2 regions of the Streptomyces sp. NPDC046862 genome follow, and region 2 is predicted to be linked to the other one. Evidence: riboswitches for the same ligand, from Rfam matches in the RefSeq annotation. Region 2 holds a riboswitch; the other holds the start of a gene.
The links. A riboswitch is a leader RNA that binds a small molecule or an ion and turns the genes downstream of it on or off. The one in region 2 is predicted to bind ZMP and ZTP.
Positions count from the first base shown of each region.

Region 1 (7,129 bases), on a different contig from region 2:
GGTCCCGCGGCCGACGTAGCCTGAACGCTCCGCCCCACTCCCTCGCGAGGAGCGACGTGAGCGCACAGGAGACAGAGACCCAGCAGCAGCCCGAGCAGCCCGCGTGGCGGCTGCTGCTCGGGTACATACGGCCGCACCGGTGGACACTGCTGCTGGGCGCGCTGCTGGCGCTGGCCACGGGCGCCTGCGGACTCGCGCTGCCGCTGGTGGCAAGGGAGTTGATCGACGACCTGTCCCACGGCCGAGCCATCACGGGTGCGCTGCTCCTCATGTCGGCCCTGGTGATCGCCAACGCGGGCATCGGAGCGCTGGGGTCGTACGTGCTGCGGCGCACCGCCGAGTCCGTGGTGCTCGGCGCGCGGCGCACGCTGTCGTCGTACCTGCTGCGGCTGCGGATAGCGGCCGTGGACCGGAGTGAGCCGGGCGACCTGATGGCCCGCATCACCTCGGACACCACGCTCCTGCGCGAGGTCACGACGGACTCGCTGGTGGGCCTCGGCACCGGCGGGCTCACGCTCGTCGCGACCGTGGTGATGATGGGTCTGGTCGACCCGGTGCTGCTGGCCGTCACGCTGGGCGTGATCGTGGGCGCGGGCGTCGTGCTCGGGGTGATCGTGCCGCACATCAACCGGGCCAGCCGCGAGGCGCAGAACGCGGTCGGCGCGATGGGCGCCTCCCTGGAGCGGATCCTCGGCGCGCTGCGCACCGTCAAGGCGTCCGGTGCCGAGCACCGCGAGGAGGAGCGGATCCACAACGCCGCCGAGGAGTCGTGGCGGCAGAGCGTGCGGGCCGCCAAGTGGTCGGCGGCCGCGGGCAACACGGCGGGGCTCGCCATGCAGATCGCCTTCATCACCGTGCTCGCGGTGGGCGGGGGCCGGGTGGCCACGGGTGCGATCGACGTGGGCACGCTGGTCGCGTTCCTGCTGTTCGTCTTCTATCTGATGTCGCCGATCCAGCAGGTCGTCGGTGCCGTCACCCAGTACCAGACGGGGGCCGCCGCGCTCGCCCGCATCCAGGAGGCCCAGCGGCTGCCCGCCGAACCGCCGTCGCAGGCCGCGCCGTTGCCCTCCCCCGGTGCCGAGCCCGCCGCGGTCGCCTTCGAGGACGTCCGCTTCCGGTACGCCGAGGATCTGCCGTACGTCCACCACGGAGTGACCTTCGCGGTCCCGGCGCGGGGCATGACCGCGTTCGTGGGGCCGTCCGGCGCGGGGAAGACGACCGTGTTCTCGCTCATCGAACGGTTCTACGACCCGGAGGCGGGCGTCATCACGCTCGACGGCCGTGACGTCACCGACTGGGAGCTGCCCCGTCTGAGGTCCGCGATCGGTTACGTGGAGCAGGACGCGCCGGTGCTGTCGGGTTCGCTGCGGGACAACCTGCTGCTGGGCAACCCGGAGGCGGACGAGGCCGCGCTCACGCGCGTGCTGAAGACGACACGACTGGACGGGCTGGTGGCGAAGCTGCCTCAGGGGCTGGAGACCCTCGTGGGGCATCGCGGCACCAAGCTCTCGGGTGGCGAGCGCCAGCGCGTCGCCATCGCCCGCGCCCTGCTGCGCCGCCCGCGGCTGCTGCTCCTCGACGAGGCGACCTCGCAACTCGACGCGGTCAACGAGGCCGCGCTGCGGGACACGGTCGCCGACGTCGCCCGGACGACGACCGTCCTCGTCGTCGCGCACCGGCTGTCCACGGTGACGATGGCCGACCGCATCGTCGTCATGGACGCGGGCCGGGTACGGGCGGTCGGAACCCACCGGGAACTCGTGACCGCCGATCCGCTCTACGCCGAACTCGCGGCGACCCAGTTCCTCGCGACCGCCTGAACCGGGGCGGCGCGAACTCCTGAGCCGGCAGCTCAGCTCCTGACCTCGGCACCTTCGGCTGCGCTTGCCGGGTTCCGGGTGGCGGAGGAGCCTCGAAGGGGGAGGTCCTCCGCGGCCCGTTTCCCGGTCGGGCCGCGGCCTGAGAAGGAGGTCGGTCATATGGGTACCGCGGCAAGCCCCGCCTTCGACACCGAAGCGCTGCGCCGGGGCATCGAAGGACGTGAAACGAACACGCTGCTGGCGATGTACGCGGAGGACGCCGAGCTGCGTGTCGTGGACCGCAACACCCAGCCCAGCCATCCGAAGGTGATGCACGGGCGCAACGAGATCAGCGACATGCTCGACGAGGTCTTCGGACGCGAGATGTCGCACAAGCTGGAGCAATGCGTCGTGGAGGGCGATCACGTCGCCTACTCCGAGTCCTGCGAGTACCCGGACGGTGTGAGGGTGCTGTCGACCTCCATGCTGTCGCTGCAGGACGGCAAGATCGTCGATCAGACCCTGCTCCAGGCCTGGGACGAGTAGAGGGCGAGCAGAGAAGGAGGCGCGGGAGGTCAGCCCAACGCCGTGTCCAGCCACCGGTGCATCACCTCGACCGGCAGCACCGGATTGGCGGCCGCGCTCCGGGCGGCGCCGGGATCCGTGAGCAGTTCCTCGATCCGCTCGGGTGAGAGCCGGGGGTCGCTCGCGGCAGCGCTCCGCAACACGCCGGACTGGTCGCGGCTGAGGCGTTCGATCAACTCCGGTGCCGCGTCGGGGTCGTGGACCGCGAGCACACGGAGGGCGGGGTCGTCGTGGTCGGCGTACCGCGCCAGGCCCCGCCTGGGGAACTGCGGCTTGCCGAGCAGTTCGCCGCGCGTGATCCCCTTCCACTCCAGGAACACGCCCAGTACCGCCTCCGCCGGAGCGGACGGCTGGAACTCACAGGTCAGGAGGCGGACGGCGAAGTCGTCATCTGCGGCGAGCCGGGTAACCAGGTCCGAGGGCAGCCGCGGGTGCACGGCGGCGCTGCGGCGCAGCCAGATGTGCGCGGAGGTCGCGCAGCGGCGGAGCGCTTCGTGGTCGTCGGGCAGCGCGCGCACCCAGTCGAGGGGGGTCAGCCGCTCTTGCGGCTCGACCCGGTAGTCGATCGCGGCCCGCTGTTCCTCGGTCAGTTCGGGCCGTACGGACACGGCGCGGCGGACCTCGTGCTCGGGGTCACGGGCCAGGCGGTCCACCAGGTCGGCCGGGAGCGACGGGTTGAGGGCAACGGCGCCACGTTCGCCGTCGTCCTCGCTGCTCACCAGCCGCTCGGCGGTGGTTCGCGTCAGCAGACACCGCCGCAGAACCAGTTCGCGTTCCCAGCCGTCGAGCTCACCCAGCAGTTCGTCGGTGCGTGCGGCGTCCTGGTGGCAGACGCGCAGGGCCGCGGCCGTGCGCACCTCGGCGGCGGGGTCGGCGAGGAGCGCCTGCCGGGTGGGCGGCGGCAGTTCGTCCCAGGCGCGGGTGACGGCCGCGCGGACCTCGGCGTCGGCGTGGTCCGCGTACCCGGCGAGGACGCGAAGCGGGATGCTGCGCGACCGCGCCGTCCAGGCACGGACGCGGCTGTCCGGATCGCTCAGCAGCCGCTCGTACGCCGCGTCCGGGAGCGGCTCGGCCTTTCCGCGGAAGGGCTCCGACCCCATGGCCAGAGCCCGGCGTACCTTGACCTCCGGGTCGTCGACCAGTCGGGCGCGCTGGGCCGGGTCCGCGGTCCAACTCTCGGTGAGGATCTCGCGTACCCGGTAGTCGGGGTGGGCGAGGATCGCGTCGGCGACGTCGTCCGGCAGTCCGCCGGTCCGCAGGCACAGCCAGAGCCACGACGCCTCCGCACCCGGCTCCAGGAGACGGAGCAGCACGTCGCTCGGCGCACTCGGATTGACGGCCAGTCCTCGAAGGACCTCCGTGCGTACGTTCTCCACCCGCCCCACTCCCCCTGCGCCGCCCGGCCGATGATCATACGACGCACGCACCGCCCGGTTCTGCCCTCTCCTCGGCTACGGTGGTCGGCGGGCCGTGACTGGCGCTGAGGTGGAGTACCACCGGGGAGCGGCTCGACGAACGGGTCTCCTGCCGCGCGCCTGGGCGCTTGTCACGACGACGCTCAGGAGGAGCGCATGTCCCAGGCCCACCAGGCACGGCTCATGGACGGAACCGGTCTCGCGCGGCGGATCGCGGAGCAGACGGCACGTCGTGCCGCCGAGGTCACGCGACGCACCGGCACGGCACCGTGTCTCGCGACGGTGCTCGTCGGCGAGGATCCCGCCTCCGTCACCTACGTCCGGATGAAGCGCAACCGCTGCCGGAAGGCGGGCATCGAGTCACGGCACGTCCCGCTGCCCGCCACGACCACGACAGCCGAACTCGTCGGCACCCTGACGGCGCTCTCCGCCAACCCGGCGGTGCACGGCATCCTGCTCCAGCACCCGGTGGGACCGCACATCGACGAGCGGGCCGCGTTCGAGGCCATCGCGCCGGAGAAGGACGTCGACGGGGTCACCCTCAGCTCGTACGCCGCGATGAGTTTCGGGCTGCCGGGGTTCGTGTCCTGCACGCCCGGCGGCATCATGCGGCTGCTCGACGCGTACGACGTGGACCTGGCGGGGCGGCGGGCCGTCGTCGTGGGGCGCAGCGCGATTCTCGGCAAGCCGGTCGGGATGCTGCTGCTCGGCCGGGACGCCACGGTGACGTACTGCCACTCACGGACGAAGGACCTGCCGTCGCATCTGCGGGAGGCCGACGTCGTGGTGGCGGCCGTGGGACGGCCCGAGCTGATCCGCGGCGGGGACGTCAAGCCGGGGGCCGTCGTGGTCGACGCCGGGTACAACGCGGGCAACGTCGGCGACGTCCACTTCGACTCCGCCGCCGCTCGGGCGGGGCTGATCACGCCGGTGCCAGGCGGTGTCGGCCCGATGACGATCGCGACGCTGCTGGAGCAGACCGTCACCGGGGCCGAACGGCAACTGGGCCTCTGACGGGCGCGGAGCGCGGGGGCCGATGCCGGCGGTTCCCGATCCCTCGGCGTGTCCTTTCGGAAACCCAGGAGGCTCTTTCGGACGTGCTGCCCCCCGCGCCCGGCACCGCCACACGTACGCCGCCATACTGACCCGCGTGCGGATAGCGATCATGACGGCCGGTTCACGGGGCGACGTGGCCCCGTTCACCGGTCTGGGACACGGACTGGTGCGGGCCGGACACGACGTCACCCTGGTGACGCACGGGCGTTTCGAGCCTCTGGTGGAGGGATCGGGGGTCCGGTTCCACTCCCTGCCCATTGATCCGCGGGCCGAGTTGGAGTCGGATCGCGGGCGCGGTCTGCACAGCAGCGGGACCGGCGCCGGAAAGCTGATCCGTTTGGCGGAGATGGGCCGGAGGTTCGCCGGGCAGATGGTCGGCGACGTCGTGGCCGCCGCCCGTGCCAGTGACGTCCTGCTGCTGACCGGAGCCCTCGCACCGCTCGGGCACACCGTCGCCGAGGGGCTGTCACTGCCGAGCATGGGCGTGAACCTGCAACCGCTCAACCCCACCAGGGAGTTCGCGCCACCGATGACCGGCACCCGTTCCTGGGGCCCGGTGCTCAACCGGGCGGCCGGGCACGGCGTGACCCTGGCCGTGGAGCGGGTCTTCGCGGAGACGGTACGGGATCTGCGGGTCCGGCTCGGTCTGCCCCGGGCCGGGCTCGCGGCCGTCCGCAAGGCACATGAGCGGCGGAGCTGGCCCGTGTTCCACGGTTTCAGCCCGCTGGTCGTGTCCCGGCCCCGCGACTGGCGGTCCGGGCTGGACGTCGTCGGCTACTGGTGGCCGTACGACCGGGACAGTCAACTTCCGCCGGAGTTGCGGGACTTCCTGGACGACGGTCCTCCCCCGGTCTTCGTGGGCCTGGGCAGCGCCACCGTGCCCGACGCCGAGCGGCTGAGCGCGCAGGTCGTACGGGCCTTGCGCGCGGCGGGCCTGCGCGGGGTGATCCAGCGGGGCTGGGGCGAACTGCGCGGTGACGGTGACGACATGCTCACCATCGGAGAGGTGCCGCACTCGCTGCTGTTCCCGCACATGGCGGCCGTGGTCCATCACGCGGGCGCGGGCACCACGGCGGCCGGGCTGCGCGCGGGGGTGCCGGCGGTGCCCGTGCCGGTCCAGTTCGACGAGGGCTTCTGGGCCGCCCGGCTCGTCGCGCTCGGAGTGGCGCCCCGGGCCGTGCCGCTGCGGGGCCTCACGGCCGGGGCGCTGGCCGCCGCGCTGCGGAAGGCCACGGGCGACGCCTCGTACGGGCAGCGGGCACGGAGTCTCGCCGAGCGTGTCCGCGGCGAGGACGCGGTGGCCCCGGTGCTCGCCGCGGTGGACCGGATCGCCGACGCCTGACCGCCGGGCCACGGGGCCACGGGGCCACGGGGCTACGGGGCTACGGGGCTACGGGGCTACGGGGCTACGGGGCTACGGGGCTACGGGGCTACGGAGGGTGCCTACACCGCTCGGGTCACGCTCGGGTCACCACCAGCGAGAACTCGTACAGGTCGCCACGGCACAACGACTCGCCGTACTCCACCACATGCCCCTTGTCGTCGAACGCCGTGCGTCGTACGAGCAGGGCGGCGGAGCCCTCCTTGACGCCGAGCAGCCGCGCCTGACGACCGGTCACGTTCACCGCCCGGATGTGCTGGGTGGCCCGTACCACCCGCACGCCGTGGGTGTTCTGCAGCGCCTCGGACAGCGAGCCCTCGAGGAGGGACTCGTCCAGGTCGGGGAAGCGCTCGGCCGAGAGGTGGACCGTTTCCACGCAGATGGGGAAGCCGTCGCCCAGCCGGAGCCGTTCGATGCGGTGGAGGGGGGTGCCGGGGTCGACGCCCAGGGCCGTGGCATGGTGCAGGTCGGCCTCGACCAGCTCCGCGGCGAGGAGTTCGGCGCTGGGGTGGTAGCCGCGCGAACGCAGGTCCTCGGAGAACGAGGTGAGCTTCGACGTCTTGGTGATCCTGGGCTGGGCGACGAAGGTTCCCACGCCGCGCACACTGCGGATCAGGCCGTCCTCGCGCAGGGCCTGGAGCGCGCGCCGGGCGGTCGCCCTGCTGACGTTGTACCGCCCGGCGAGCTGCCGTTCGGTGGGCAGCGCCTCGTCGGGCCGCATCCGGGCGATGTCGGCCTGGAGCTGCCGCCGCAGAGCTTCGTACTTGTAGGCGTCCGTCTCCGGGCCGTCGTCCCTGCGCCTGTCCTCGAGCGTCACGATCACTCCGGGTTCGCACCTGTCCGCTGTCCCCGAGAGGCGCGGTAACGGGGCATCAGCGTACGCACCACGTCCA
Region 1 is NZ_JBEYXP010000065.1:17,283-24,411, reverse strand. Features, by position in the region: gene AB0959_RS45365 (ABC transporter ATP-binding protein) at 57-1,820, shown strand; gene AB0959_RS45360 (nuclear transport factor 2 family protein) at 1,980-2,345, shown strand; gene AB0959_RS45355 (hypothetical protein) at 2,375-3,760, opposite strand; ZMP/ZTP riboswitch at 3,845-3,932, shown strand; gene AB0959_RS45350 (bifunctional 5,10-methylenetetrahydrofolate dehydrogenase/5,10-methenyltetrahydrofolate cyclohydrolase) at 3,956-4,813, shown strand; gene AB0959_RS45345 (glycosyltransferase) at 4,965-6,197, shown strand; gene AB0959_RS45340 (GntR family transcriptional regulator) at 6,313-7,053, opposite strand; gene AB0959_RS45335 (alpha-N-acetylglucosaminidase) at 7,056-7,129, opposite strand, start outside.
Region 1: it holds a riboswitch for ZMP and ZTP, as region 2 does, so the genes downstream of both, AB0959_RS45350 (bifunctional 5,10-methylenetetrahydrofolate dehydrogenase/5,10-methenyltetrahydrofolate cyclohydrolase) here and AB0959_RS22080 (glycine hydroxymethyltransferase) in region 2, are expected to answer to the same signal.

Region 2 (7,129 bases):
GCACGGAGCGACGCGGTACAGCGATCGCGACGATATGCCCCTTGTGTTCCTTTGGTGGCGATACGGTCGCGGGCATGCCCGCCGACACGGTCCCTCCCGCGGTCGCCGTCCCCGTCACCGGCTGGGGCCGCACCGCACCCACCGCCGCCCGCCTGATCCGCCCGCGCACCTACGAGGAGGCCGCGGCCGCCGTCCGGGCGTGCGGGGCGCATGGGGCGCGTGGGGGGATCGCACGGGGGCTCGGGCGGGCGTACGGGGACGCGGCACAGAACGCCGGCGGAGCCGTGCTGGACATGACGGGTCTGGACCGTGTCCACGCCATCGACGTGGACGGCGGGACCGTGCTCTGCGACGCGGGTGTCTCCCTGCACCGGCTGATGGAGGTCCTGCTGCCGCTGGGCTGGTTCGTGCCGGTCACGCCCGGGACGCGGTACGTCACGGTCGGCGGCGCGATCGGCGCGGACGTCCACGGCAAGAACCACCACGTCTCGGGCTCGTTCTCGCGTCATGTGCTGTCCCTGGAGCTGCTGACGGCGGACGGCGGGATCCGTACCGTGAGCCGCGGGACGCCCCTGTTCGAGGCGACGGCGGGCGGCATGGGCCTGACCGGTGTGATCCTCAACGCGACCGTACGGCTGCTGCCGGTGGAGACCTCGCTGATGTCGGTCGACACGGAACGGGTCCGCGACCTGGACGACCTGATGGCCCGCCTCACCCTGACGGACGACCGCTACCGCTACTCCGTCGCCTGGATCGACCTCCTCGCGCGCGGCACCTCGACGGGCCGCGCGGTCCTGACCCGCGGCGACCACGCGCCCCTGGACGCGCTGCCCCCTCGCGCGCGGAGAACTCCGCTGCGGTTCCGGACGCGGGGGCTCCCGGCCCTCCCCGTCCCCGCCCACGTCCCTGAAGGGCTTCTGAACCGGACGACCGTGGGTGTCTTCAACGCGCTCTGGTACCGCAAGGCGCCCCCCGCGCGCACGGGCGAACTGCAACGCATCGCCACCTTCTTCCACCCCCTCGACGGGGTCCCCCACTGGAACCGCGTCTACGGCAGGTCCGGCTTCGTCCAGTACCAGTTCGTCGTCGGGTACGGGCGCGAAGAGGCCCTGCGGCGGATCGTGGAGCGGATCTCGCGCCACCGCTGCCCGTCCTTCCTCGCCGTGCTGAAACGCTTCGGGGAGGGCGATCCGGGGTGGCTGTCCTTCCCGATGCCCGGCTGGACGCTCGCGCTGGACCTCCCCGCCGGCCTGCCGGGCCTCGCCGCCCTCCTCGACGAACTGGACGAGGAGGTCGCGGCGGCGGAGGGCCGTGTGTACCTGGCGAAGGACGCCCGGCTGCGGCCGGAGCTGCTGGCGGCCATGTACCCCCGGCTGGCCGAATTCCGGGAACTGCGCCGGACGTTGGACCCACGCGGCGTCTTCGTGTCGGACCTGGCCCGCCGCCTCGATCTCCAGTGACCCCCTTATCCCTCGCTGACTCACGGGAGCTGTCATGAAGGACGCCTTCGGTATCCCCCAGTCCCTGCTGGTCCTCGGCGGCACGTCGGACATCGCGCTGGCCACCGCGCGCCGGCTGATCACCCGCCGTACCCGCACGGTGTGGCTGGCCGGACGCCCCTCGCCCGAACTGGACGACGCGGCCGCACACCTGCGCGCACTGGGCGCCGACGTGCACACCCTCGCCTTCGACGCGCTCGACCCCGCCTCCCACGACACGGCCCTCGGCAAGGTGTTCGCCGAGGGCGACGTGGACATGGTGCTGCTGGCCTTCGGGGTGCTGGGCGACCAGGCGAACGACGAGCGGGACCCGCTGGCCGCGGTGCGCGTCGCCCAGACCAACTACACGGGCGCGGTCTCCGCCGGGCTCGTGTGCGCACGGGCGCTCCAGGACCAGGGGCACGGCTCGCTCGTGGTGCTGTCGTCGGTCGCGGGCGAGCGGGCCCGCCGCTCCCACTTCATCTACGGCTCCAGCAAGGCCGGCCTCGACGCCTTCACCCAGGGCCTCGGCGACGCCCTGCACGGCACGGGTGTCCACGTCATGGTCGTCCGCCCCGGCTTCGTACGGTCCCGCATGACCGCCGGCCTCCCGGAGGCCCCCCTGGCGACGACCCCGGAGGCGGTCGCCACCGCGATCGAGCTGGGCCTGCGCCGCCGGTCGGAGACGGTGTGGGTGCCCGGGGCACTGCGCTGGGTGATGTCGGCGCTCCGGCACGTACCGCGGTCGCTGTTCAGGAGGCTGCCGCTGTAGCGCCCCAAAGGGGCGCGGGGCTGTGTTGGATATGCGGCTCCGCCGCGATGGGGGTCCCCCCGGGTTCGAGCGAAGCCGAGAACTTGGGGGAGCGACCAGCCACTACGGACCCGCAGCCGCGAAAAACGTCAGCCGCCCCACCCGAGGCGCTCCCCGCCCACCCCGCGGAGCGTCGGCGGCGCCGCCTGTGGCGGGACGACAACCCCGCCGAACACGAACTCCCTGAGCTTGCGCCACACCCCGTCCGCGCCCTGTTCGTACAGCGCGAACCCGGTGCAGGGCCACTCCGCCTCGTACTCCGACAGTTCCTCGTACGCCCGGTCCATCGCCTCGTCGGGGATGCCGTGCGCCACCGTGACGTGCGGGTGGTACGGGAAGGCCAGCTCGCGCGCCACCGGACCCGAGGCGTCCCGGACCTGCTTCTGCAGCCAAGTGCAGGCCTCGGCCCCCTCGGCGACCTGCACGAACACGACGGGCGACAGCGGCCGGAACGTCCCCGTGCCCGACAGCCTCATCAGGAAGGGGCGCCCGGCGGCCGCGACCTCCGTCAGATGGTCCTCGATCGCGGGCAGCGCGGAGTCGTCGACCTCGGTCGGCGGCAGCAGGGTGACGTGGGTGGGAATGCCGGAAGCCGCGGGGTCGCCGAAGCCCGCGCGCTGCTCCTGGAGCAGGCTGCCGTGAGGCTCCGGGACCGCGATCGAGACACCGATCGTTACGGTCCCCACGTCGTCTCCTGTCGTCTGGTGTCGTCTGATGTCGTGCGTGCGGTCGGTTGTGGTCTGTCTCCGTGCCCGTGCCGTGTCCCTGCCGTCAGCGGGCAGGGGTGACTGCCGCTCGTGTTATCGACTGTACGGTGGCGCGGCTCGGTGCGGGGAGGGCGGCCGGGCGGCTCAGTGCTTGGCGGGCAGGAAGCCGACCCTGTCGTACGTCTGCGCGAGTGTCTCCGCCGCGACACCGCGCGCCTTCTCTGCGCCCTTGGCCAGGATCGAGTCGAGCGTCTCGGGGTCGTCCAGGTACTGCTGGGTGCGCTCCCGGAACGGGGTCACGAACTCGGTCATGACCTCGGCGAGGTCCGTCTTGAGCGCACCGTAGCCCTTGCCGGCGTACTTCTCCTCCAGTTCCGGGATTCCGGCCCCGGTGAGGGTCGAGTAGATGGTCAGCAGGTTGCTGACACCCGGCTTGTTCTCGGCGTCGTAGCGGATGACCGTGTCGGTGTCGGTGACCGCGCTCTTCACCTTCTTGGCCGTCATCTTGGGCTCGTCGAGCAGGTTGATCAGCCCCTTCGGGGTCGATGCCGACTTGCTCATCTTGATCGACGGGTCCTGAAGGTCGTAGATCTTCGCCGTCTCCTTCAGGATGTACGGCTTCGGCAGGGTGAAGGTCTGCCCGAAGCGGCCGTTGAAGCGCTCGGCGAGGTCGCGGGTCAGCTCGATGTGCTGGCGCTGGTCCTCACCGACGGGGACCTCGTTGGCCTGGTAGAGCAGGATGTCCGCGACCTGGAGGATCGGGTACGTGAAGAGGCCGACGCTCGCCCGTTCGGCACCCTGCTTGGCGGACTTGTCCTTGAACTGGGTCATGCGGCTCGCCTCGCCGAAGCCGGTGAGGCAGTTCATGATCCAGGCGAGCTGCGCGTGCTCGGGGACGTGGCTCTGGACGAAGAGGGTGCACCGCTCGGGGTCGAGCCCCGCGGCGAGCAGCTGGGCGGCGGCGAGCCGGGTGTTGGCGCGCAGCTCCGCCGGGTCCTGCGGAATGGTGATGGCGTGCAGGTCGACGACCATGTAGAACGCGTCGTGGGACTCCTGCAGGGCCACCCACTGGCGCACGGCACCGAGGTAGTTGCCGAGGTGGAACGAGCCTGCGGTGGGCTGGATTCCGGAGAGGACCCGGGGTCGATCAGAGGCCATGCTCACCATTCTCTCAGGTGTGGGGGCCCGCTCCGGAACTGGTCTGAAACAGATGTGCCACAGGCGGGGACGGATACTCCTCGATCAGGCCGGTGCGAGCTGGTACGGGCTCACCGCCGTGAGACGAGGAACACACCGCACCGCCACCTCCTGAGGCGCGCCTCCGACACGCCGCGCGGCGGCCCCGGCCGGAGCCGGGACCGCCGCGGGAGTCACGCCAGGAGCCGAGGGGGCCGCTCGGGCTTGCCTCAGCCGAGGTCGATCTCCGGGTAGAGCGGGAAGCCGGCCACGAGGTCGGTGGCGCGGTGGGAGATCTCGTCCGCGACCTTGGCGTCGAGGATGTGCTGGGCCTTGGAGGGGGCGCCCGACTTGGTGGTGCCGGGCTCCGTGGTGGTCAGGACGCGGTCGATGAGACCGGCGACCTCGTCCATCTCGGCGGTGCCCAGGCCACGGGTGGTCAGCGCGGGGGTGCCGATGCGGATGCCGGAGGTGTACCAGGCGCCGTTCGGGTCGGCGGGGATGGCGTTGCGGTTGGTGACGATGCCCGAGTCGAGCAGCGCGGACTCGGCCTGGCGGCCGGTGAGGCCGTAGGACGTGGCGACGTCGATCAGGTTGAGGTGGTTGTCGGTGCCGCCGGTGACCAGGGTGGCGCCGCGGCGCGTCAGGCCCTCGGCGAGGGCGCGGGCGTTGTCGACGATGCGCTGGGCGTAGTCCTGGAAGGCGGGCTGCCGTGCCTCGGCCAGGGCGACGGCCTTCGCGGCCATGACGTGCGGGAGCGGGCCGCCGAGGACCATCGGGCAGCCGCGGTCGACCTGGTCCTTGAGGGAGTCGTCGCACAGGACCATGCCGCCGCGCGGGCCGCGCAGCGACTTGTGGGTGGTCGTGGTGACGATCTGGGCGTGCGGGACCGGGTCGAAGTCGCCCGTGAGGACCTTGCCCGCGACCAGGCCGGCGAAGTGCGCCATGTCCACCATCAGCGTGGCGCCGACCTCGTCGGCGATCTCGCGCATGATCCGGAAGTTCACCAGACGGGGGTACGCCGAGTAGCCGGCGACGATGATCAGCGGCTTGAACTCACGGGCGCTGGCGCGCAGGGCCTCGTAGTCGATCAGACCCGTGGCCGGGTCGGTGCCGTAGGAGCGCTGGTCGAACATCTTGCCGGAGATGTTCGGGCGGAAGCCGTGGGTGAGGTGGCCGCCGGCGTCCAGGGACATGCCGAGCATGCGCTGGTTGCCGAAGGCCTGGCGCAGCTCGGCCCAGTCGGCCTCGGAGAGGTCGTTGACCTGGCGGGCGCCGGTCTTCTCCAGGAAGGGGGCCTCGACGCGGTCGGCGAGGACGGCCCAGAAGGCGACGAGGTTGGCGTCGATGCCGGAGTGCGGCTGGACGTAGGCGTGGCGGGCGCCGAAGAGCTCGCGGGCGTGCTCGGCGGCGAGGCCCTCGACGGTGTCGACGTTGCGGCAGCCGGCGTAGAAGCGGCGGCCGATGGTGCCCTCGGCGTACTTGTCGCTGAACCAGTTGCCCATGGCCAGGAGGGTGGCCGGGGAGGCGTAGTTCTCGGAGGCGATCAGCTTGAGCATCTCGCGCTGGTCGGCGACCTCCTGCCCGATGGCGTCGGCGACGCGGGGCTCCACGGCCCTGATGACGTCGAGGGCGCTGCGGAAGGCGGTGGACTCGGTGGAGAGAGGCGCAGAGTTGTCGGACATTGAGGACCTCCGGACGTGGCGTTCGGCGTTCACGGTACGGCCCAGGCGCACGGCACTCGGTTCTCGGGCCGCTTCCCGATGGTCGGTCCCATCCTCGGACCCTGCGTAAGGGTCCAGCGCGCCAGTCACGGCCCGCCGCTCACCCTACCGGGCGCTCCGGATCAGCGGGTTCGCGCGTCCATCATGCGAGCGTCGCGGGGAGCGACGATAGGAAGGGGCAGGAAGGGGAGCGAAGGGAGGCGCCGTGGCTGCCTCGGAGAGCGCCACGGAGCGGTTGATCGCCGCGGCCGAGGCGCACAGCGCGCACACCTACCACCCGTTGCCGGTGGTGGTGGCGTCGGCGGACGGGGCGTGGATGACGGACGTGGAGGGGCGCCGGTACCTGGACCTGCTGGCGGGGTACTCGGCGCTGAACTTCGGCCACGGCAACCGGCGACTGGTTCAGGCGGCGCGGGCCCAGCTGGAGCGGGTGACGCTGACGTCGAGGGCGTTCCACCACGACCGGTTCGCGGAGTTCTGCGAGCGGCTCGCCCAGCTGTGCGGCATGGAGATGGTGCTGCCGATGAACACGGGCGTGGAGGCGGTGGAGACCGCCGTGAAGACGGCCCGGAAGTGGGGGTACCGGGTCAAGGGCGTGCCCGACGGGCGGGCGAGGATCGTGGTCGCGGACGGCAACTTCCACGGCCGTACGACGACGGTCGTCGGCTTCTCCACCGATCCTGAGGCCCGCGCGGACTTCGGCCCGTACACACCGGGCTTCGACGTCGTGCCGTACGGGGACTCGGCCGCGCTGCGCGCCGCGGTCACCGAGGACACGGTCGCCGTGCTGCTGGAGCCCGTCCAGGGCGAGGCGGGGGTGCGGGTGCCGCCGCCCGGCTATCTGGCGGACGTACGGGAGGTGACGCGGGAGCGGAACGTGCTGTTCGTCGCCGACGAGATCCAGTCGGGGCTCGGCCGGACCGGGCGGACCTTCGCCTGCGAGCACGAGGGCGTCGTACCGGACGTGTACGTGCTGGGGAAGGCGCTCGGCGGCGGGATCGTGCCCGTGTCGGCGGTGGTGTCGTCGCGGGCGGTGCTCGGGGTGTTCCGGCCCGGTGAGCACGGGTCGACGTTCGGCGGGAACCCACTGGCCTGTGCGGTGGCGCTGGAGGTGATCGCGATGCTGCGGTCGGGCGAGTTCCAGCGGCGGGCGGCCCGGCTGGGCGAGCATCTGCACCAGGAGCTCGGCCGGTTGGCGGACACGGGACAGCTGACCGAGGTGCGGGGACGCGG
Region 2 is NZ_JBEYXP010000019.1:56,070-63,198, forward strand. Features, by position in the region: gene AB0959_RS22060 (FAD-binding oxidoreductase) at 75-1,460, shown strand; gene AB0959_RS22065 (decaprenylphospho-beta-D-erythro-pentofuranosid-2-ulose 2-reductase) at 1,495-2,250, shown strand; gene AB0959_RS22070 (2'-5' RNA ligase family protein) at 2,379-2,975, opposite strand; gene trpS (tryptophan--tRNA ligase) at 3,141-4,154, opposite strand; gene AB0959_RS22080 (glycine hydroxymethyltransferase) at 4,403-5,857, opposite strand; ZMP/ZTP riboswitch at 5,890-5,996, opposite strand; gene rocD (ornithine--oxo-acid transaminase) at 6,102-7,129, shown strand, end outside.